Thioclava sp. GXIMD2076: one gene and its partner. The protein of the gene in region 1 interacts with the protein of each later gene in a pairwise test. Links are inferred from orthologs where the notes say so. Each region holds a gene or a part of one and is shown on either strand. Other genes may lie near its edges. The genes, in order: WDB91_RS10135 and WDB91_RS01625.

What was found.
Region 2: the proteins of WDB91_RS10135 (region 1) and WDB91_RS01625 interact in binary tests that used the Escherichia coli proteins (3 or more experiments, as listed by UniProt). The link is inferred for Thioclava sp. GXIMD2076 from one-to-one orthologs.

The regions. Positions count from the first base shown.
Region 1 is NZ_CP149932.1:2,057,286-2,060,883, forward strand. Bases 714-3,598 are described here. They hold WDB91_RS10135 (P-II family nitrogen regulator), read left to right. Parts: upstream 714-1,929; coding sequence 1,930-2,268; downstream 2,269-3,598. Other genes in these bases: WDB91_RS10130 (NAD(P)H-hydrate dehydratase), read right to left, coding at 714-1,674; glnA (type I glutamate--ammonia ligase), read left to right, coding at 2,340-3,598. Outside these bases: WDB91_RS10125 (Hint domain-containing protein), read left to right, coding at 1-11; more of WDB91_RS10130, read right to left, coding at 79-713. UniProt on the Escherichia coli protein: P-II indirectly controls the transcription of the glutamine synthetase gene (glnA). P-II prevents NR-II-catalyzed conversion of NR-I to NR-I-phosphate, the transcriptional activator of GlnA. When P-II is uridylylated to P-II-UMP, these events are reversed.
Region 2 is NZ_CP149932.1:320,676-337,282, reverse strand. The notes cover bases 9,183-12,569. They hold WDB91_RS01625 ([protein-PII] uridylyltransferase), read right to left. Parts: upstream 12,173-12,569; coding sequence 9,383-12,172; downstream 9,183-9,382. Other genes in these bases: WDB91_RS01620 (penicillin-binding protein activator), read right to left, coding at 12,295-12,569; murJ (murein biosynthesis integral membrane protein MurJ), read right to left, coding at 9,183-9,369. Also shown: chromosome segregation protein SMC, read right to left, coding at 1-2,382; WDB91_RS01665 (CidA/LrgA family protein), read left to right, coding at 2,661-3,017; WDB91_RS01660 (LrgB family protein), read left to right, coding at 3,010-3,726; rnhA (ribonuclease HI), read right to left, coding at 3,825-4,283; WDB91_RS01650 (hypothetical protein), read right to left, coding at 4,369-4,788; ispH (4-hydroxy-3-methylbut-2-enyl diphosphate reductase), read right to left, coding at 4,788-5,735; trpS (tryptophan--tRNA ligase), read right to left, coding at 5,872-6,924; WDB91_RS01635 (rhomboid family intramembrane serine protease), read left to right, coding at 7,094-7,777; more of murJ, read right to left, coding at 7,822-9,182; more of WDB91_RS01620, read right to left, coding at 12,570-13,476; rsmI (16S rRNA (cytidine(1402)-2'-O)-methyltransferase), read left to right, coding at 13,566-14,465; WDB91_RS01610 (YraN family protein), read left to right, coding at 14,462-14,869; gshB (glutathione synthase), read left to right, coding at 14,963-15,916; WDB91_RS01600 (alpha/beta hydrolase fold domain-containing protein), read left to right, coding at 15,941-16,607.

The DNA of each region.
Region 1 (3,598 bases):
AGCGCGCCTGAGCCGCAATCCGGTCGGATCAGGTGAAAAGCCGGGCATCTCGCCCGGCTTCAGTGTTTCCTGCAGCGCTCACAGAAAAAGCGAGCGCATGAGGGCGGGCAACTCGTCAGGCAGATCCTCGGCAATCAACCCCGGTCCGAACTGCCGCGCCGCCTCGACATGCATCCAGACCGCCAGCTCCGCCGCGCCCAGAAGATCGACCGCTTCGGGCGGTTGGGTCGCCAGAAGGCCGGTGATCATCCCCGCAAGCACATCGCCCGCGCCCGCCGTTGCAAGCCATGGCACCGCGCGTTCGCGGATGGCGGGATGGACAGAAGCACAGCCATCAGGACGCGCGATGACCGTCACAGCGCCCTTGAGGAGAACCACCGCGCCTGCGCGTTCGGCCGCCCGTCGGGTGATCTCGATCCGGTCCTTGCCCTGACCGAGCCCTGCGGCAAGATCGGGGAACAGCGTGCGGAACTCTCCTTCATGCGGGGTCAGGATGCAGTTCGGATGCAGGTGGTTGAAGAGGACGGATGGATCCTCGGAGAAGCAGGACAGGGCATCGGCATCAAGAACCGTGGCACGTTTGCCCCAAAGGACGGCGGGCACCATTTCCTGCGCGCGTTTATGTCCGAGCCCGGGGCCCAGGCAGAGCGCGCGCAGCCGCTCGTCGGCCATCCAGCCGCGCAGCGTATAGCTGTCGGGCAGGGCGCGCAGCATCAGTGCATTGATCTGGGCTGCGGTTTCCGGAATGGCGGATTGCGGCGCGGCAATGGTCACCGCGCCAGCGCCGATACGCAATGCTGCCCGTGCCGCCATCCGTGCCGCTCCGCCCTGAGCCAGCCCGCCCGAGAGAACCATCGCATGGCCGCGCTGGTATTTATGGGCGGCCTGATCGAGGCGGGTGATGCTCTGATACCATCGACGGAACGTGTTGGTACGATTGCCGCGCACAGGATCCACGAGCCGGAGTGCGCCCGCCGTTTTGGGCCGGTCGATGAGGGAGGCCGCATCCTGACTGGGCCCGTCGGGCAGCCCTATATCAACCACCTCCAGCCTGCGACCCGCAATCGCGGACATGACATGGCCGGGCTTTGGCTGGTGGAAGGTGACGCAAAGATCAGCGGCGATCTGGCGGTGCGACTCGGCGGCGCTCCATTGCTCGAACGCATCGGTATCCTTGGGGGATACGGGATCGGGGGCGAGGAAAACCCCACGATCGAGATCGAGCCCCGAGGGGCAATCGACCGCGACAAGTTTCATGACATGGCGCCAGCGGGCGAGGCCGCGACGGGGCGGGCGGGCCGCTGTTTGGGTGAACAGGGCCAGATGCTCGGGCGAGAGCGGGCGTGTGCAGCCGATGCCGAAAAGCGCATCAACCAGTATATCGGGCCGGTGGCCGGTCGCGGCCATCGCGAAATCCTGCACCGTGACCGTGTCGGGCAGGGAGCGCATGGCCGTTCCGGCGGCACCTTGCGGCAGCTTGCTCGGATCGCGCAGGATCTCGACCTCCCAGCCGCGCAGGGCCAGATGCTGGGCGACAACATAGCCATCCCCGCCATTATTTCCCGGACCACAGAGAATAACCGCAGATGGAGGATCGGCACTCTCTTCCAGCTCGATCAGCTGCGGCCAATATTTCACCATCGCTGCCACGACACCGGCGCCTGCGAGCGCCATCAGCCGATCTTCATCTGTCAGTTTCTTCGACAAAGCGCTTTGTTCTGCGGCGCGCATTTGGGCAGTTGTAAGAATTTCGCTCAATTCGTGGCCTTGCTGTTTACAAACAGCCCTATAAATGTGCATCGTGATGCATAAATGGGCGTGATAACCGGAATCCTAAGTCTCGCTTGGATAAGATGAGCCTAGTCGATTGCGGGGGGCGTTGGAAAGTGTTGAGAGTGCCGTGAAGGCCAAGACGGAGGAGTCGACGGAATGAAAAAGATCGAAGCGATCATCAAACCGTTCAAACTGGATGAAGTGAAAGAAGCTCTCCAAGAGGCTGGTATCCAAGGCCTGTCTGTCATCGAAGTCAAAGGCTTCGGTCGCCAGAAGGGGCATACCGAGCTCTATCGTGGAGCCGAGTATGTTGTAGATTTCCTTCCCAAGGTGAAAATCGAGATGGTGATTTCGGACGACATGGTGGAAGCCGCTGTCGACGCGATCACATCTGCTGCGCGCACCGAGAAAATCGGTGACGGCAAGATATTCATCTCGCCTGTCGAGGAAGCGATCCGCATCCGGACCGGCGAAACCGGCGACGACGCGATCTGATCGCCTCTCGCCTCAACCTATGTCGGACGTAATGTCCGGCGCCTTATTGCTCAACGAAAGGGTTGCTACGAATGAGCTCTGTTAAGGACGCCCTCAAGCTGATGAAGGACGAAGAAGTCGAATACGTTGATGTTCGCTTCACCGATCCGCGCGGTAAACTTCAGCACGTGACTCTGGTCGCTGATCTGGTTGACGAAGACTTCTTCGAAGAAGGCTTCATGTTCGACGGTTCTTCGATCGCCGGTTGGAAGTCGATCGACAAGTCGGATATGAAACTGATCCCCGACGCGTCTTCGGTCTATATCGACCCCTTCTACGCCGAGAAAACCCTCTGCGTGCACTGCGCGGTTGTCGAGCCCGACACCAACGAAGCCTATGAGCGTTGCCCGCGTCAGGTTGCGGCCAAAGCAGAAGCCTATCTGAAATCCTCGGGTATCGGCGATGCGGCCTTCTTCGGCCCCGAAGCCGAATTCTTCCTCTTTGACGACGTGCGCTACTCGGTCACGCCGGCAAAAGTGTCCTTCCAGATCGACGCGGAAGCGGCGGCATGGAACACCGACACCCCGTCGGAAATGGGCAACCTCGGTCACCGCGCCGGCCACAAGGGCGGCTACTTCCCGGTGAACCCTGTCGACGAAGCCCAAGACCTGCGTGGCGAGATGCTCTCGACCATGAAGCGTATGGGCATCAAGGTCGACAAGCACCACCACGAAGTGGCGACCTGCCAGCACGAACTGGGCATGATCTTCGGCCAGCTCACCGAGCAAGCCGATAACATCCAGAAATACAAATACGTCATCCACAACGTGGCGCACGCCTATGGCAAATCGGCAACCTTCATGCCGAAGCCGATGAAAGGCGATAACGGCTCGGGTATGCACGTCAACATGTCGATCTGGAAAGACGGCAAGCCGCTCTTCGCTGGCGACAAATACGCAGACCTGTCGCAAGAGGCCCTCTACTTCATTGGTGGTATCCTCAAGCACGCGAAAGCTCTGAACGCGCTGACCAACCCGTCGACCAACTCCTACAAGCGTCTGATCCCGGGCTTCGAGGCTCCGGTTCTGCGTGCGTATTCGGCAAGCAACCGTTCGGGCTGCGTCCGTATTCCGTGGACCAACTCGCCGAAAGCCAAGCGCGTCGAAGCCCGCTTCCCCGATCCGTCGGCAAACCCCTATCTGTGCTTCGCAGCACTGATGATGGCCGGCCTCGACGGCATCAAGAACAAGATCGATCCGGGCCCGGCATCGGACAAGGATCTCTATGATCTTCCGGCCGAAGAACTCGCAGCAATCCCGACCGTTTGCGGCTCGCTGCGTGAAGCTCTGGA
Region 2 (16,607 bases), 1.7 Mb from region 1 along the record:
GCCCAGCTGCTCGGTGATCTCTGTGTGGCGACGGGTGCGGGCCTCGCCTTCGCGGCGGACCTCGTCCTGTGCCGAGCGGCGGGTGAGCATGGTCATCCGCGCGGCCTCGACCGTGATCTTCACCTGATCCATTTCCTCGCGGGCGCGCGACAGGGCGGGCAGGGCATTGATCGCGGACTGTGCCTCCTCGAGGGTCGCGCGTGCGGCACGGGCCTCCTCGGCATGGCGGCCCTCGGCCTGACGGGCGGCTTCCAGACGGCCTTCGGTGACCGAGCGGTCGGCCTCGGCCTTGGACATCAGGCGCTGTGCCTCGGCGAGGCGCTTGTCGGCCTCGCGGCGGGTGTCGCGGGCGCGTGCATAGGCCAGATTGGCATCGGCAAGCTTCTGTTTGAGCTGTTCGTGATTGCGCACGGCGGATTGCGTCGAGGCTTCGGCCACGGCCAGATCGGCGCGCAGATCGCTCAAGCGGTTCTGCTGGCGCAGGCGTTGGGCCGCGGCAGAGGGCGCATCCTCGGCGCCCGCGCGTAGCCCGTCCCAGCGCCAGAGATCGCCCGCAAGCGTGACAATCCGCTGGCCGGGACGCAGATCCTTGTGGAGCGCATCGCCCTGATCCCAGCTTTCCACCACACCGATCTGGTTCAAACGGCGGGTGAGCGCCTCGGGTGCCTGCACATAGCGCGCGAGTGCCTGCAGACCTGCAGGGAGCGCAGGTGCGTCGCTATAATCGGGCAGGGTCAGCCAACCCGAGCCTGCATTTCCCGCCGCTTCGGGCGCGTTCAGGTCATCGGCCAAAGCCGCGCCCAAGGCGGCCTCATAGCCTTTGGAGACGCTAATCCGGTCAAGGATCTGCGGGCCCGACATGGCGTCGCGGTCCAGAAGCCGGGTGAGGGCCGAGACCTCGGATTTCAGCGCGCTCATCTCGCCTTCGGCCTCGGCGCGCGCCTCGCGCGCCTCGGCCTCGCGGGTTTCCAGCGTGCCACGCAGATCATCGGCGCTATGGAGCGCCTCTTCGGCCTGATCGGTCATCTCTGTGGCCTCGGAGGCGGCTTCCTGCGCGGCCTCGATCCGGCTATTGACCTCGGCCAGCGCTTCCTCGGCCTCCGTTGCATTCAGTCGGGCAGTAGCGGCCGCACGGTCGAAGCGTTCGGCGCTTGCCTGACTGTCGGCCAGTTGCCGCTCGGCAGACTGGTGACGGGCGGCCAGCTGGGCCACATCGCCGGTCAGCTGGTCAAGGATCTCCTCGCGGTCCCGCGCGATCTCGGCGGCCTCTTGGGCGGCCTCCTCGGCGGCGGCCAGCGCCTCCTCATGGCCGGCGCTGTCGCGCGCGATCTGGCGCAGCTCGTATTCCAGCCGCTCCAGCGTCTCGCCCGCGTCGCGGTTGAGGCTGGTCTCGCGTTCCATGTCGCGGTCGATCTGGGCAATTCGGCCCTTGAGCGTCTCGATCTGGCCGCGGGCCTGGGCTTCCTGTTGCGAGAGCTGGTCCTGTGAGAGAACGAGCCGCTGCAGAATGGCGGTGGCCACGGTATCCTCCTCGCGCATGGGCGGCAGGATCTCTTCGAGGTTGGCACGCAACTCGGCGCTGTCGCGGGCGGCGCGCTCGGCCACGCCGGCATTGGCTATGATCGCGGAAAGGGCCTTCTCGGCCTCCTGACGGGTTTCGTCTGCCTCGAGCCAGCGGCGATAGAGGAGCATCCCCTCGGAGCGGCGCAACTCCTCGCCGATCTGGCGGTATTTCGCGGCCTGCCGCGCCTGACGGGCCAGGCTGTTGAGCTGTCCGGCCAGCTGGTCGATCACATCATCGATCCGCTCGAGATTGGCCTCGGTGGCCTTGAGCCGCAGCTCGGCCTCGTGGCGCCGCTGGTAGAGACCCGAGATCCCCGCGGCCTCCTCGAGAATGCGGCGGCGGGCCTTGGGTTTGGCGTTGATCAGCTCGTTGATCTGGCCCTGACGCACCAGCGCGGGCGAATGCGCCCCTGTGGACGCATCGGCAAAGAGCATCTGCACGTCGCGGGCGCGCACGTCCTTGGTATTGACCTTATAGGCCGAGCCTACATCGCGGGTGATGCGACGGGTGATCTCCAGCAGGTCGCTGTCGTTGAAGCCCGAGGGCGCGAGGCGTTCCTCGTTGTCGATCTGCAGCACGACCTCGGCAAAGTTGCGCGCGCCGCGGGTCGAGGTGCCCGCAAAGATCACGTCTTCCATCCCGCCGCCGCGCATCGCCGAGGCACGGTGTTCGCCCATCACCCAGCGCAGAGCCTCCAGAAGGTTCGACTTGCCGCAGCCATTGGGGCCGACCACGCCTGTCAGCCCGTCCTGAATGACGAGATCGGTCGGGTCGACAAAGCTTTTGAAGCCGTTCAGACGCAAGCGGGTGAAACGCAAGGGCACCATTCCTTCCAAGGCAGGCATGCGCGGGGGCGCATCTGTCCCGCAGCCTATGCCGCCGCGGGATTTGGGCGCCTTTTCCCAGCCGATCCGCGATGTGTCAATTCAAAGACACAGTCGCGCGCGGGGAAAGGCCGATTTATCCCCAGATTATCGCATTTATCGCGGGGCTGTGTATTGGTTCGAGTTGTCCGGACCTTGTGGAGACGGGATGGCGGTGCCATACCGACGCTGCGGGAGGACAGGTATTCACGGTTTTGCACACCGGAGGGATTATGGTCGCTGCCTTTGCTTTCATTCTGTTATTCCAGCTCGTCGGAGAGGTGCTCTCGCGCGGGCTCGGCCTGCCGCTTCCGGGGCCTGTCCTGGGCATGATCTTCATGCTGGCGTCGTTCTTTGCCTCGGCGCGTCTGCGCGAGGTGGTGCAGCCCACGGCCAAGGGGCTCCTGTCGCATCTGTCGCTTCTCTTCGTGCCGATCGGGGTCGGGGTGGTGGCCCATATCCCGACTCTGATGAGCCATGGTCTGGCGCTGGGGCTATCGCTGGTGCTGTCGACCGCGCTGGCACTTGTGGCGGGGGCTGCGGCCTTTGCCGTCACGCTGCGGCTGACGAAGGGGGCGGGCAATGAGTGATCCGTCCACCATCTGGTCCTATCTCGCCTCGCAGCCGCTTCTGTGGCTCTGTGCCACGCTCTTTGCCTATTGGGCGGGCGATGCGATCTTCCGCGCCTCGGGGCGACAGCCATGGGCCAATCCGGTGGCGATTGCGGTGGTGTTGCTGGGGGGGCTGCTCACGCTGACCGGTACCCCCTATGACCAGTATTTCGAGGGCGCGCAATTCGTGCATTTCATGCTGGGACCGGCAACCGTGTGCCTTGCGGTGCCGCTCTATGCCAATCGCCGCGAGATCCGCAAGACATGGCTTCCGATCGCGGTGGGGCTCGTGGTGGGCAGTTTCGTGGCGATTTTCTCGGCCTTGGGGATTGCCTGGGCTTTGGGGGCCGATCATGTGCTGCTGGCAACGCTGGCGCCGAAATCGGCCACCGCACCGGTGGCCATCGGGATCAGCGAGCGGATGGGCGGCGAGCCCACGCTGACGGCAGCGCTGGTGCTGCTGACGGGGATGATCGGCGCGATCATCGTCTCGCCTTTGCTGAACCTGATCGGGGTGCGCGACTGGCGAGCGCGGGGGCTGGCCACAGGGGTGGCCGCCCACGGGATCGGCACGGCGCGGGCCTTTCAGGTGCATGAGCAGGCGGGGGCCTTTGCCTCGATCGGGATGGGGCTGAACGCGATCCTGACGGCGATCATCGCGCCTCTGGTGATGGGCTGGTTTTTCTAGGCCAAGCGGTGCGCCGCCCCTGCGGGACAGCGCAAGATATACTTACGGCGCAGGCCCTATGCGGGGCCTGCGCGGCGCCCCTTGGCGGGTGTTTCGCGTTATTTCGACGGTTTGAACGGGGCCATGCCGGAACGGGCCAGCTCGTCGGCCCGCTCGTTTTCGGGGTGGCCCGCATGGCCCTTGATCCATTCCCATGTCACCTCATGGCGGGCTTGGGCCTCGTCGAGCCGTTGCCAGAGATCGACATTTTTTACAGGCTTTTTGGCGGCGGTCTTCCAGCCATTGCGCTTCCAGCCGTGGATCCAGCCGGTCACCCCGTTTTTCACATAGGCGCTATCGGTGATGATGGTGATCTTTGAAGGTCGGGCGAGGGTTTCGAGCGCCGAGATTGCCGCCAGAAGCTCCATGCGGTTATTGGTGGTCTCTGCTTCGCCGCCTTCGAGCGTGCGTTCTTTGAGGATCGTCTCGCCGTTCTTGGCCAGCATCAGAACCCCCCAGCCCCCGGGGCCGGGATTGCCGGAGCAGGCTCCGTCGGTATAGGCGAATAGATCGGGCATGGGGATCTCCTTTGGCGCGGGTGTAGCGGCTTGGCTACGCGTGGTCCAGAGGGAGCTTGGTGCGGAGGCGCTTGGTCCGGAGGACTTAGGGGATCAGCGCGTAGAGGCAGGCGAGGATCAGAAGGCATTCGCCCAGACGCAGGCGAGCCCACCCGCCGGGGCGGCGGTTTTTCAGGATCAGGTCGATGATGAGCGTGACCAGATGGGCAATAAAGAGGCTTTGTATGACCGGCATCCCCGCGCGTATGGCCGCGATGGTCGCAAAGAGGGGCAGGGTATGGGCGAGCAAGATGGAGGTGCTGGCCTGCATCCTTCGGGCGGCGCGGAAGGCCCAGAGCGCCAGCAGGACCAGAGCCCAGAAGGCGGCGATGTCGCGGGGCGTGGTGGAGACGGGCAGGGTCAGCCGCCCGTCGCGGGTGGCGATCACGGCCCAGACCAGTGGCAGGCAGAGAAGGGCGCTCAGGGCGAGGGCGCGGCGGGGCGCGCCGATGCCGGGCGCGCGCATCAGGCGGTTTCGCGCAGCACGCGGGGGACTTTGAACTCGACCCGTTCCTGCGCGGTTTCCACCTGTTCGACGGTCACGTCATAGCGGTCGCGGAAAGCGTCGATCACCTCGTTGATCAGCACTTCGGGCGCCGAGGCACCGGCGGTGATGCCGATGGAGGTGATGCCGTCAAGCGCGCGCCAGTCGATATCGGCGGCGCGCTGGACAAGCTGGCTATAGGCGCAGCCCTCGGAGGTGCCGACCTCGACGAGGCGGCGCGAATTGGACGAGTTGGGCGCGCCGATCACCAGCAGCGCGTCGATCTTCGGCGCGATGGCCTTGACCGCGGCCTGACGGTTGGTGGTGGCGTAGCAGATGTCTTCCTTGGCGGGGCCGACAATGGCGGGGAAGCGCTTTTGCAATGCTGCCACGATGCCTGCGGTATCATCGACCGAGAGCGTGGTCTGGGTGATGAAGGCCAGCGCCTTCGGGTCGCGCGGGGCGAGATGGGGCACGTCGGCCTCGGTTTCCACCAGCAGGACCTCGCCCTCGGGCAGCTGGCCCATGGTGCCCAGAACCTCGGGATGGCCGGCATGGCCGATCATGATCATCTGGAGGCCTGCGGCGTGATGGCGCTCGGCCTCGATATGGACCTTCGAGACTAGCGGGCATGTGGCATCCACGTAGACCATCTCGCGGCGTGCGGCCTCGGCGGGCACGGCTTTGGGCACGCCATGGGCCGAGAAGATCACGGGGCGATCATCGGGGCATTCATCGAGTTCCTCGACAAAGACCGCGCCCTTGTCGCGCAGGCTGTCGACGACGAATTTATTATGGACGATCTCGTGGCGGACATAGACCGGTGCGCCCCATTTCTCCAAAGCCATTTCCACGATCTTGATCGCGCGGTCCACGCCGGCGCAGAAGCCGCGGGGGGCGGCGAGATAGAGGTTGAGCGGCTGTTTCATGGAGATGTCCTTTGGGGCCTTTAGGCTTGAAGGTAGGCAGGATGGCGGGCTCTGCCAAGGGGGTGCGGGCTTCGGGGGCATCGAGCCCCCGTTCTCCCGCGGTTACGGGCCGGTGCGGCCCGTAACCCGGAAAAGATCAACGCGAGCGCACCATGCCCATGATGTTATAGGTTTTCTCGACGATCGGGCGCGCGATGGCATCGGCCTGCTCGGCCCCGTGACCAAGGATCCGGTCGATCTCTGTCACATCATCCATCAGGCGTTTCATCTCGGTGGAGATGGGCGCGAGCTTCTCGACCGCAAGATCGGCCAGAGCCGGTTTGAAATCGCCAAAGCCCTTGCCTGCGAATTCCGCCACCACCTGCGCCGCGGTCATATCGGCGAGGGCCGCGTAGATATTGACCAGATTGCGGGCCTCGGGGCGCTCCGACAGGCCCTCGACCGTTTCCGGAAGCGGCTCGGCATCGGTGCGGGCCTTGCGAAATTTCTTGGCGATGGTGTCGGCATCATCGGTCAGATTGATGCGCGAAGCATCCGAGGGGTCGGATTTCGACATCTTCTTCGAGCCGTCGCGCAGGCTCATGACGCGGGTGGCAGCCCCCTCGATCAGCGGCTCGGGCTCGGGGAAGAAGTCGACACCGAAATCATGGTTGAACTTGTTGGCGATGTCGCGGGTCAGTTCGACATGCTGCTTCTGGTCCTCGCCCACCGGCACCATCGTGGCATGATAGAGCAGGATATCGGCAGCCATCAGCGCAGGATAGGCGTAAAGGCCCAGCGAGGCCTTCTCGGCATTCTTGCCGGCCTTGTCCTTGAACTGGGTCATCCGGTTCATCCAGCCCAGACGCGCGGTGCAGTTGAAGAGCCATGCCAGCTCGGCATGGGCGCCGACCTGGGACTGGTTGAAGAGGATCGATTTTGACGGATCCACGCCCGAGGCGATGAAGGCGGCAGCAGCCTCGCGGGTCTGGCGGCGCAGTGCCTCGGGGTCCTGCCAGACGGTGATCGCATGCATGTCCACGAGACAGTAGATCGTCTCGATCCCCTCATCCTGCTTCTGGGCAAAACGCTTGAGGGCACCAAGATAGTTGCCCAGCGTCAGGTTGCCGGACGGCTGGATGCCGGAGAAGATCCGCGGCGTGAAATTCGCATTCGGCGTTTCGGGCGGGGTTACGGTCGTATCGCTCATCTGAGGCTCCCCTGCATGCAGGCTGGTAATATCGTCCTTGCTCGCTTATCCCCAAATCCGGCGGGGATCAATGTCTGGCCCCGTCCTTACCCTGATATCCGCCTCCGATATGTTGAAGGGGCGGCTCCTGCGCCCCATATTCTGGCGCAACCCAAGTGAAGGAACCCGCATGCGCTCCGGTTACAATGAAGGCCCGTTGAACAAATTGCCGCCGATCGTCTGGATTCTGGCCGCCCCCATCATCATCGGCGAGCTGATGTTCGGGCTGGGGCAGGCGGGGCTGTTCCAGAACGGGGTCGTCTGGCGGGCCGAGGCGCTGCAGCGCTTTGCCTATGACCCGAACCTGATGCGGGCGATGATGGAGGCGGGGGTGCATCCGTGGCGCCAGATGGCACGGGTGGTGACCTATCCGTTTGTCCATGGCAGCTTCACCCATGCGGCTTTCGTGCTGGTCTTCATTCTGGCGCTTGGCAAGATGGTGGGCGAGGTCTTCCGTGGCTGGGCGGTGGCTGTGGTGTTCTTTGCCTCCTCCATTCTGGCGGCGCTGATCTATACCGCGCTGCCCTTTACCCAAGGCGCGCTCTATGGCGGCTATCCGGCGGCCTACGGGCTGATCGGGGCGTTCAGCTTCATCCAGTGGACCTATCTGGGCGCGACCCGTGGCAACCGGATGCAGGCCTTCCAGCTGATCGGGTTCCTGATGGGGATCCAGCTCCTGTTCAGCCTGATCTTCGGTGGCACCGATCAATGGATCGCGGACCTTTCGGGCTTCATCGTGGGCTTCGTGGTCAGCTTCTTCGTGTCGCCCGGTGGCTGGGGACGGGTGCTGGCCAAGCTGCGCAACCGGCGCTGATGGTCAAACGTAACGGCGCCTCGCGGGGCGCCGTTTCCGTTTGATTACTTCCTGCGGCGGCGCAGATTGGCCTTGAACTCGGCCAGCCCGAAAATGCCCAAGAGCCCCGCAACCGCGAAATAGACCACGATGCCCGAGCCGCACAGGATCCCCAAGGCCCCCCAGCGTGCGCCATGATCGGCCAGCATGGGCGCAAGCCAGCGGGCGGTATAGACGAGCTGCACCCCCATCACCGCGCAGGCAACGGCGATTTTCCACAGGCTCTTCCAGAAACGCGCATCGGGGCGCGCTGCCTTGCCCAGATTGCGTGCGCCCCACCAGAGCTGGCCGAGCATGACCCAGCCCGAGATCGTGGTGCCCAGAGCGGCAGCGGAGAACCCGATCAGCGGCATAAGGCCGATCGCGGCCACGGCATTCACCACCATCGAGACGACGGCGTAATGGAAGGGGCGGCGGGTGTCCTCGCGGGCATAGAACACCGGTTGCAGCACTTTTTGCAGCACGAAAGCGGGCAGTCCCACGCCATAGATCGCGAGCACCAGAGCGGTGGCCACCGTATCCTCGGCCCGCCACGCGCCACGGTCATAAAGCACCGAGATCAGCTGCGGTGCGATCACAACCAGCGCTACCGCCGAGGGCAGGGTGAGAAACAGCGCGAACTCGGCCCCGCGCGAGAAACTCTCGCGGCCCTCCGCCTCCTCGCCCGCGCGCAGATGGCGCGAGAGGGTGGGCAGAAGCACCGTGCCGATGGCGATGCCCACTACGCCCAGAGGCAGCTGGTAGAGACGGTCGGCATAGCTCAGCCATGCCACGGCGCCTTCGGTAAAGGACGCCACCTGACGCCCGACCAGCAGGTTGATCTGCACCACGCCACCGGCCAGAACGGCGGGGCCCGCGATGACCAAGAGGCGCTTGAGTTCCGGCGTCATGCGCGGACGGCCGGGCAGGAGCGTATAGCCCAGCTTGCGCGCCGCAACCCATGCAAATCCGAACTGCACGACCCCCGTGGCAGGCACTGTCCAGGCCAGCGTGGTGCCCATATCCCAGCCCGCGTAATTGGCCGCCATCATCGCGAGGATGAACATCACATTCATCAGGATCGGGACGATAGAGGCCTCGGTGAATTTCCCGAACGTGTTGAGAATGCCCGATAAAAGCGCCACAAGCGAGACGAAGAGGATATAGATGAAGGTGATCCTGCCGAAATCCACGGCCATGTCGAACCGTGCATCTCCCGCAAAGCCCGCAGCCATCGCCCAGACCAGCCACGGCATGGCGATCGTGCCGATGATCGTGAAGAGGAAGAGGACGGCAAAGAGCCCCTTGAACGCGTCGCGCGCAAGGCCATGCGGGTCCTCACCCGCCTCCACGCGTTTGGCGAACATCGGCACGAAAGCCATGTTGAACGCGCCCTCGGCAAAGAAGCGGCGGAACATGTTGGGCAGGGAAAACGCGACCATGAAGGCCTCGGCCACCGGTCCTGTGCCAAGGTAGGCCGCCATCATCATATCGCGCACAAAGCCCAGAACGCGGCTGCCCAGCGTCCAGAGGCCTACGGTCAGGAAACCCCTGACCAACCGTCCTGCCTTCATCGAATGGCCTTCATCAGTTATTCGCCCGCTTCGCACCGCTTTCGATGTAATCGCGCAGACGTTGTTCCAGTTTCTCGCGCTTGGATTGTGCGTGGAGCTTATGGCCGAACATATCCTTCACATAGAAGGTATCGACCACCTGCGCCCCGTAGGTCGCGATCTGCGCCGAGGCGATGTAGATATTGCTCGAGGCCAAGGCCCGCGTCAGGTCATAAAGGAGCCCCGGTCGGTCGCGGGTGTCCACCTCGACGATGGTGTAGAGTTCCGAGCCGTCATTATCGAACATGATATGCGTCGGGAAGCGGAATTCGCGCTCGCGTTTCTTGACTTTGTCGCGATCTTTCAGCGCATCGCGGGCCACGACCTCGCCCTTGAGGGTCTTGTCGATCATATTGCGCAGGCGCGGCAGGCGCGAGGCCTCGAACGGGTGGCCTTCGGCATCCTGCAGCCAGAAGGCCGCCGTCGCATAGCCGTCCTTGGTGGTATAGGTGCGCGCATCGACGACATTGGCGCCCACCAGTGCCACCGCCCCCGACAGTCGCGCGAAGATACCCGGATGATCCACCAGCGCAAAAGCTGCACGGGTGGCATCGTGATCGGCGTCGACCTGAACATCGATGCGGATCTCGTCATCGGGCAGGTCCCTGAGCAGATGGGCGAAGGCATATTGGGTCTGGGTCGAAAGCCCCTGCCAATAAGCGGGCGTGTGGCGGGCAACCTCGGCGCGACGCACCTTCGGGTCCCAGCCCTCCGCCTCCAGCCGGTCGCGCAGCGCCTTTCGGGCATCCTGCGCGCGCTGGTCGCGGTTGATCGCCTCCAGTCCGTGTTCCAGCGCCTGCGCCGTCTCCGCATGCAGACGACGGATCAGCGTGGCCTTCCAGTTGTTCCACACATTGGGACCGACACCGCGGATATCGCAGACCGTCAGCACCGTCAGCAGGTCCAGCCGCTGGCGCGTTTTGACCACCTTGGCGAATTCCTTGATGGTGCGCGGGTCGGAGATGTCGCGCTTCTGTGCCATGTCGGACATGACCAGATGGTTGCGCACCAGCCACTCCACTGTCTCGCATTCGGCCTCTTTCAGCCCCAGACGCGGGGTGACCGTGCGCGAGATCTTCGCGCCCAGGATTGAATGGTCCTCGGGGCGGCCCTTGCCGATGTCATGCAGCAGGAGAGCCACATACATGACCTTGCGGTTGATCCCTTCCTTGAGGATCTCGGAAGAGAGCGGCAGTTCCTCGATCAGCTCGCCGCGCTCGATCTGCGCAAGCGCCGAGATGACCTGTATGGTATGCTCGTCCACCGTGTAGCTGTGATACATGTTGAACTGCATCATCGCCACGATCGGTTCGAATTCGGGGATGAAGGCCCCCAGCACGTTCAGTTCGTTCATCCGCCGCAGCGCACGCTCGGGATTGCCATGCTTGAGCAGCAGATCGAGGAAGATCCGCCGCGCCTCGGGGGTCTTGCGCAAGGTGTCGTCAAACAGATGCAGGTTCGATTGCACCAGCCGCATCACATCGGGATGGATCAGAAGGCCCGTGCGCAGTGCCTCCTCGAAGACCCGCAGGAGATTGAGCGGATCGGCAAGGAAGGACGCCTCGTCGGAGACGTTGATCCGGCGGATGTCATCGACGAAGGGCGGTTTCAGATGCCGTCTGCGGCGGAAGATGCGGGTGAGTTTGGGCGCATGTTTGACATGCTGTGCCTCAAGCTTGGTCAGGAAGATCCGCGTCACATCGCCCACGATCGTGGCGTGGCGGAAGTAGTCCTGCATGAAAACCTCGACCGCGCGGCGTCCGGCGGTATCCTCATAACCCATGCGTCCGGCCACCTCGACCTGCATGTCGAAGGTCAGCTGGTCGGCGGCACGATGGGCGATCAGATGCAGATGGCAGCGCACCGCCCAGAGATAATCCTCGGCCGAGCGGAAATTGCGGTATTCCTCCTCGGTGAAGGCCCCGAGCGCCACCAGTTCGGCGGCACGGTTCACCGAATGGACGTATTTCGCGATCCAGTAGAGGGTCTGCAGATCGCGCAGACCGCCTTTGCCTTCCTTCACATTGGGTTCGAGCACATAGCGCTGGCCACCCTGACGCTGGTGGCGCTTGGCGCGCTCGTCGAGCTTGGCCTCCACGAATTCGGGCGCGGAATTAGCAAAGAGCTGTTTGCGCAGCTGGGTGGCCAACTTGCGCGCCAGCGCCTCGTCGCCGCATAGGAACCGCTGTTCCAGAAGGGCGGTGCGGATGGTGAAATCCTCGCGCCCGAGCTGGATACAGTCATCGATGGTGCGCGAGGCATGGCCGACCTTCAGCTTCAGGTCCCACAGCATATAGAGCATGCTCTGGATCACGGCCTCGGTCCACGGGCTCAGCTTCTTGTCGCCCAAAAAGAGCAGGTCGACATCCGAATGCGGTGCCATCTCGGCGCGGCCATAGCCGCCCACGCCCAGCACGGTGATGATCTCGGGTGTCTTGCCAGCCTTGGGCGTTTGCGGGTTGAGGTAATCCGAGGCCACATGGACCACGGCGCGCACCATACCATCGGTCATGCGCGCATAATGTTCGACCGTGCTCCGCGCGATGCGGGGATGGCCCGCCAGCTCCGCCTCGATCCACAGGCGCGCCGCATCGCGGGCGGTGTTGAGGAACCGCACCGTGGCGGTGCTGATCTCCTTGGGGTCGCTCAGGCCCTCCAGAACCAGATCGAGAGCCGGGATCAGCTCGTCGCTTTTCAGCAGAAGGGGCGCCTCGTCGGGAAGAGGGGTCGTCAGCCTGTCCTCGGCGGCTATGCTCTGGTCCATCATCGTCTCCCTTGCGCCCTGTCGGTAGCGCTTCATGGAAAAGGGGCGGCCCGCAGATGCGTGGCCGCCCCGTTATGCGTTATGTCCTTGTTACCAGCTGGCTGGCACGCGGAAAAGGGCGATCAGAAGCCTGCGCCCGAGAAGCTGCGCGGCGCGGGGTCGATGACCTGAACCTGACCATTGGCAACCTGAGCCACGGCCAGACCGCGCTCGTTGGTGCCATCCGAGCGCAGACGGAAGACGCCGTTTACGCCCACAAAGCCCGAGCGCTGGGTCAGTCCCGATTTCGACAGCGCATTGGGATTGCCGGATTTCACCAGCGCACCGATGGCCGCGATCCCGTCATAGGCCAGACCCGAGATGGGCGAGGGAGCCTCGCCGAAGGCTGCCTGATAACGGGCACGGAACTGCGCGTTCAGGTTCGGATCGGGGGTGGCGAACCAGCCGCCCTGCAGACCCGGCAGCGAGAGCGTCGCTTGCGGGATATCCCAGCGGGTCAGACCCATGAATTTCTTCTGGCTGGTGTCCACGCCACGCTCGGGCAGCAGCTGCGACAGGAGCGGCAGCGCGCCTGCGGTATCGGCAGTCATGAAGACGGCATCGACATCATCGGCCTTAGCACGGTCGGCGATCTGGCCTGCGGCATTGATCACGCCCTGCTGCGAGAAGGGATAGCTCATCGTGCCGGCGAGGCTTGCGCCCGAGCCGCTGATCGCGTTCTGGATGGCCTGTGCCCCTGCCTGACCGGCCGTGTTCTGCTCATGCACGACGAGGATGTTGCGCTTGCCCGTGCGGGCGGCATAGCGCACCAGACGGTTGGCGGTATTCTCGAAGGTCGGGCCGAGCACGAACACGTTGCCACCTGCAATCGAGGTATTGTTCGAGAAGGACAGCACATTCACATCGCGCGGGGCCACGGCCCGGCCGACGGCATTGGCCGATTGGGCGAAGACCGGACCAAGGATGATCTTGGCACCTTCGTCCACCGCTTTGGTGGCCATGGCGGCGGCTTGATCGGGGCTAGCGCCGGTATTGTAGACGCGCAGGTCGATCTTCACGCCATCGAGATCGGAGATGGCGAGGTCGGCGGCCTGCTTGAGCGAGCGGGCAAAGGTTTCATCACCGGAATTGCCTGAACCGCCCGGAAGCAGTAGGGCGACAGGCACCGGTTTGGAGGTGTCGATTCGCTGACCCGACCCGCTGCCCGTCATCGCGTTCGGGTCACAGGCGGCGACCCAGAACGCAGACATCACAGCTGCGATACGGATCAGTGGGTTGCGGCGCTTTCGTAAAATCGCGAACATGCGGGGTCCTCTGATCATTCGGCAGGGATTGAATTAGGACGAACCCTAGGTGTTTCCATAGGGGAAGTAAACTTGACGAAAGGTGCGCGATGAGCGGGAATTGGCAGGCCGGACAACCGGCCGTGGTGGGCGCGAAAGCGAGCCCGAGCAAACTGGCTGCGGGGTTGCACTTTATCGCCACCCCGATCGGAGCCGCGCGCGACATCACCTTGCGGGCGCTCGACATCCTCGCGACCGCCGATGTGCTGGTGGCGGAGGATACGCGGTCTTTGCGGCATCTGATGGAAATTCATGGGGTTAGCCTGGATCATCGGCCGCTGATTTCCTATCACGACCAGAATGGCGATCAGGCGCGGCCCAAGGTGATGGCACATCTGGCCGAGGGGAAATCCGTGGTGTATGCCTCCGAAGCCGGCACACCTTTGGTGGCCGATCCGGGCTATCAGCTGGGGCGCGCGGCCATCGAGGCGGATGTGCCCGTTTTTACCGCGCCGGGCCCTTCGGCGGCACTGGCCGCGCTGACCATCTCGGGTCTGCCTTCGGACCGCTTCCTGTTCGCAGGCTTCCCGCCGCGGACCTCGAAGGCAAAGCAGGAGTGGTTCCGCACGATGGATAACGCCTCCGCGACGATGATTTTCTACGAAAGCCCGAAGCGGGTGAAGGACACGCTCGAGGATCTGGGCGCGGCTTACGGGTTCGATCGTCAGGTGGTGATCTGCCGTGAACTGACCAAGCGTTTCGAGGAGGCGTTGCGCGGCACCGTGGCGGAATTGCAGGCGGCTCTGGCCGATCGCGAGATCAAGGGCGAGATCGTGATTCTCGTGGATCGTGCGGGCAAGCGCGAGGCGGTGCCCGAGGATATCGAGGCGGCGCTGCGCAAGCTGTTGCCCGATATGAGCGTGAAGGATGCCTCTGCCGAGGTGGCCCAGCATTTCGGGCTCAAGCGCCGCGAGGTCTATCAGATCGCGCTCGGTATGGCCGAGAAATGAGCCATCCGCCTGAGGATACACCCGAAAACCGGCAGCGCCAGGAGCGCGGTCTTCGGGCGCATCTGTCGGGCGAGTTGGCCGAGGCGCAGGTGGCCCGTCACTATGAGGCCTTGGGTTTTGTCTGCCGCGAAACCCGCTGGCGTGGCCCCTATGGCGAGATCGACCTGATCATGGAGGGGTCGTGCCTTGCCTTTGTCGAGGTGAAGCGCGCCCGAACTTTCGCGCAGGCGGCCCCGAGGCTTGCGCCCGCGCAAGTGGCCCGTATCGGGCGGGCGGCGCTTGATTACATCGCCCGCCATCCCGATCTGCGTCTGAAGCCGATGAGGTTCGATCTGGCACTGGTGGATGGCAAGGGAGAGATCCGGCTGATCCCCGATGCCTTCCGCTTCGATCAAGGGGTCTGATCTGTGGAAAATCGAACATCCCCTCCGATCACAGCAAGATTGCATGTGCTTATCATTTCGGTGCACTAAGTCTGCAAACGAAAGGGGGCGCGTATGGCCTTGAAAGTTGCAATCCAGATGGACCCGATCGGTCCGATCAATATCGACGCGGACAGCACCTTCCGCATTGCCGAGGAAGCGCAGGCGCGCGGGCACGAGCTGTTCTATTACACGCCCGACCAGCTGAGCTACCGCGAGGGCGCGATCTATGCCCGTGGCTGGCCGCTGACCGTGCGTCGCGAGAAGGGCAACCATTTCACGCTTGGCGAGAAGCAGGATGTCGACCTGTCGACCTTCGATGTGGTCTGGCTGCGGCAGGATCCGCCTTTCGACATGGGCTATATCACCACCACCCATCTGCTGGACCGCATCCATCCGAAGACCCTCGTGGTCAACGACCCCTTCTGGGTGCGCAATTCGCCGGAGAAGCTCTTGGTGCTGAACTTCCCCGAGCTGACGCCGCCCACGATGATCGCCCGCGATCTGACCACGCTGCGTGAATTCAAGCAGAAGCACGGCGATATCATCCTCAAGCCGCTCTATGGCAATGGCGGAGCGGGCGTGTTCCGTCTGGACCCGAACGATCGCAACCTCGCCTCGCTGCACGAGCTGTTCTCGGGCATCAACCGCGAGCCGCTGATCGCGCAGAAATTCCTCCCCGCCGTGTCCAAGGGCGACAAGCGCATCATTCTGGTCGATGGCGAGCCCGTGGGGGCGATCAACCGCGTGCCTGCCGAGGGCGAGACGCGCTCCAACATGCATGTGGGTGGCCGCCCCGAGAAGGTGGAGCTGACCGAGCGTGACCGCGAGATCTGCGCCAAGATCGGCCCCTATCTGCGCGAGAAGGGCCAGATTTTCGTCGGTATCGACGTGATTGGTGACTGGCTGACCGAGATCAATGTGACCTCGCCCACCGGTATTCAGGAACTCGAGCGGTTTGATGGTGTGAATATCACCTGCAAGATCTGGGAGGCCATCGAGGCCCGCCGTTTGCAAACCGGCGCCTGAGGCGCATACCAGAGGAACCGGCGGATGAGCTTGCGCGTGCGGATGTTCAACATGATGCTGCGCCATATGGTCAAACGCCGGTTCCGCAGGATTACAGGCCCCCATGAGGCCCGTGCGGCACTCGAGGGGGGCACCCACCGGCTCCCCATCCCGTCCGGCCTGCTGGTGCAGCGACGCGATCTGGGCGCAGTGCCTGCGCTGTCCGTGCGCGCGGGCGTGATCCGCGACTATACTCATGCCGTTCTCTATCTGCATGGCGGGGCCTATCTGGCGGGTTCGGCATGGCATTACCGCGGGCTTGCGGGCAAGATCTCACGCCATCTGGGCGCGGAGGTGATCCTGCCCGAATACCGTCTGGCTCCCGATCATCCGCTGCCTGCCGCCCCCGAGGATGCGCTGGCGGCATGGGACGGGCTGCTGGCCCAGGGCTTCTTGCCGCAGGATATCGCGATTGCGGGAGACAGTGCAGGGGGCGGGCTGGCATTGGGGCTGTTGGCGCGGCTCTGTACGCGGGGCACGCCGCCTGCCGCGACCTGTGTGATGTCACCATGGACCGATCTGGCGGGGCAGGGCGCCTCGTTGCGCGAGAATGCGGAGGCCGACCCGATCCTGCCCGCCGAGCAGTTCGGCACGCTGGTCGATATGCTGCTGGCGGGGGCTGCGCCCGATGATCCGTTGATCTCGCCGCTCT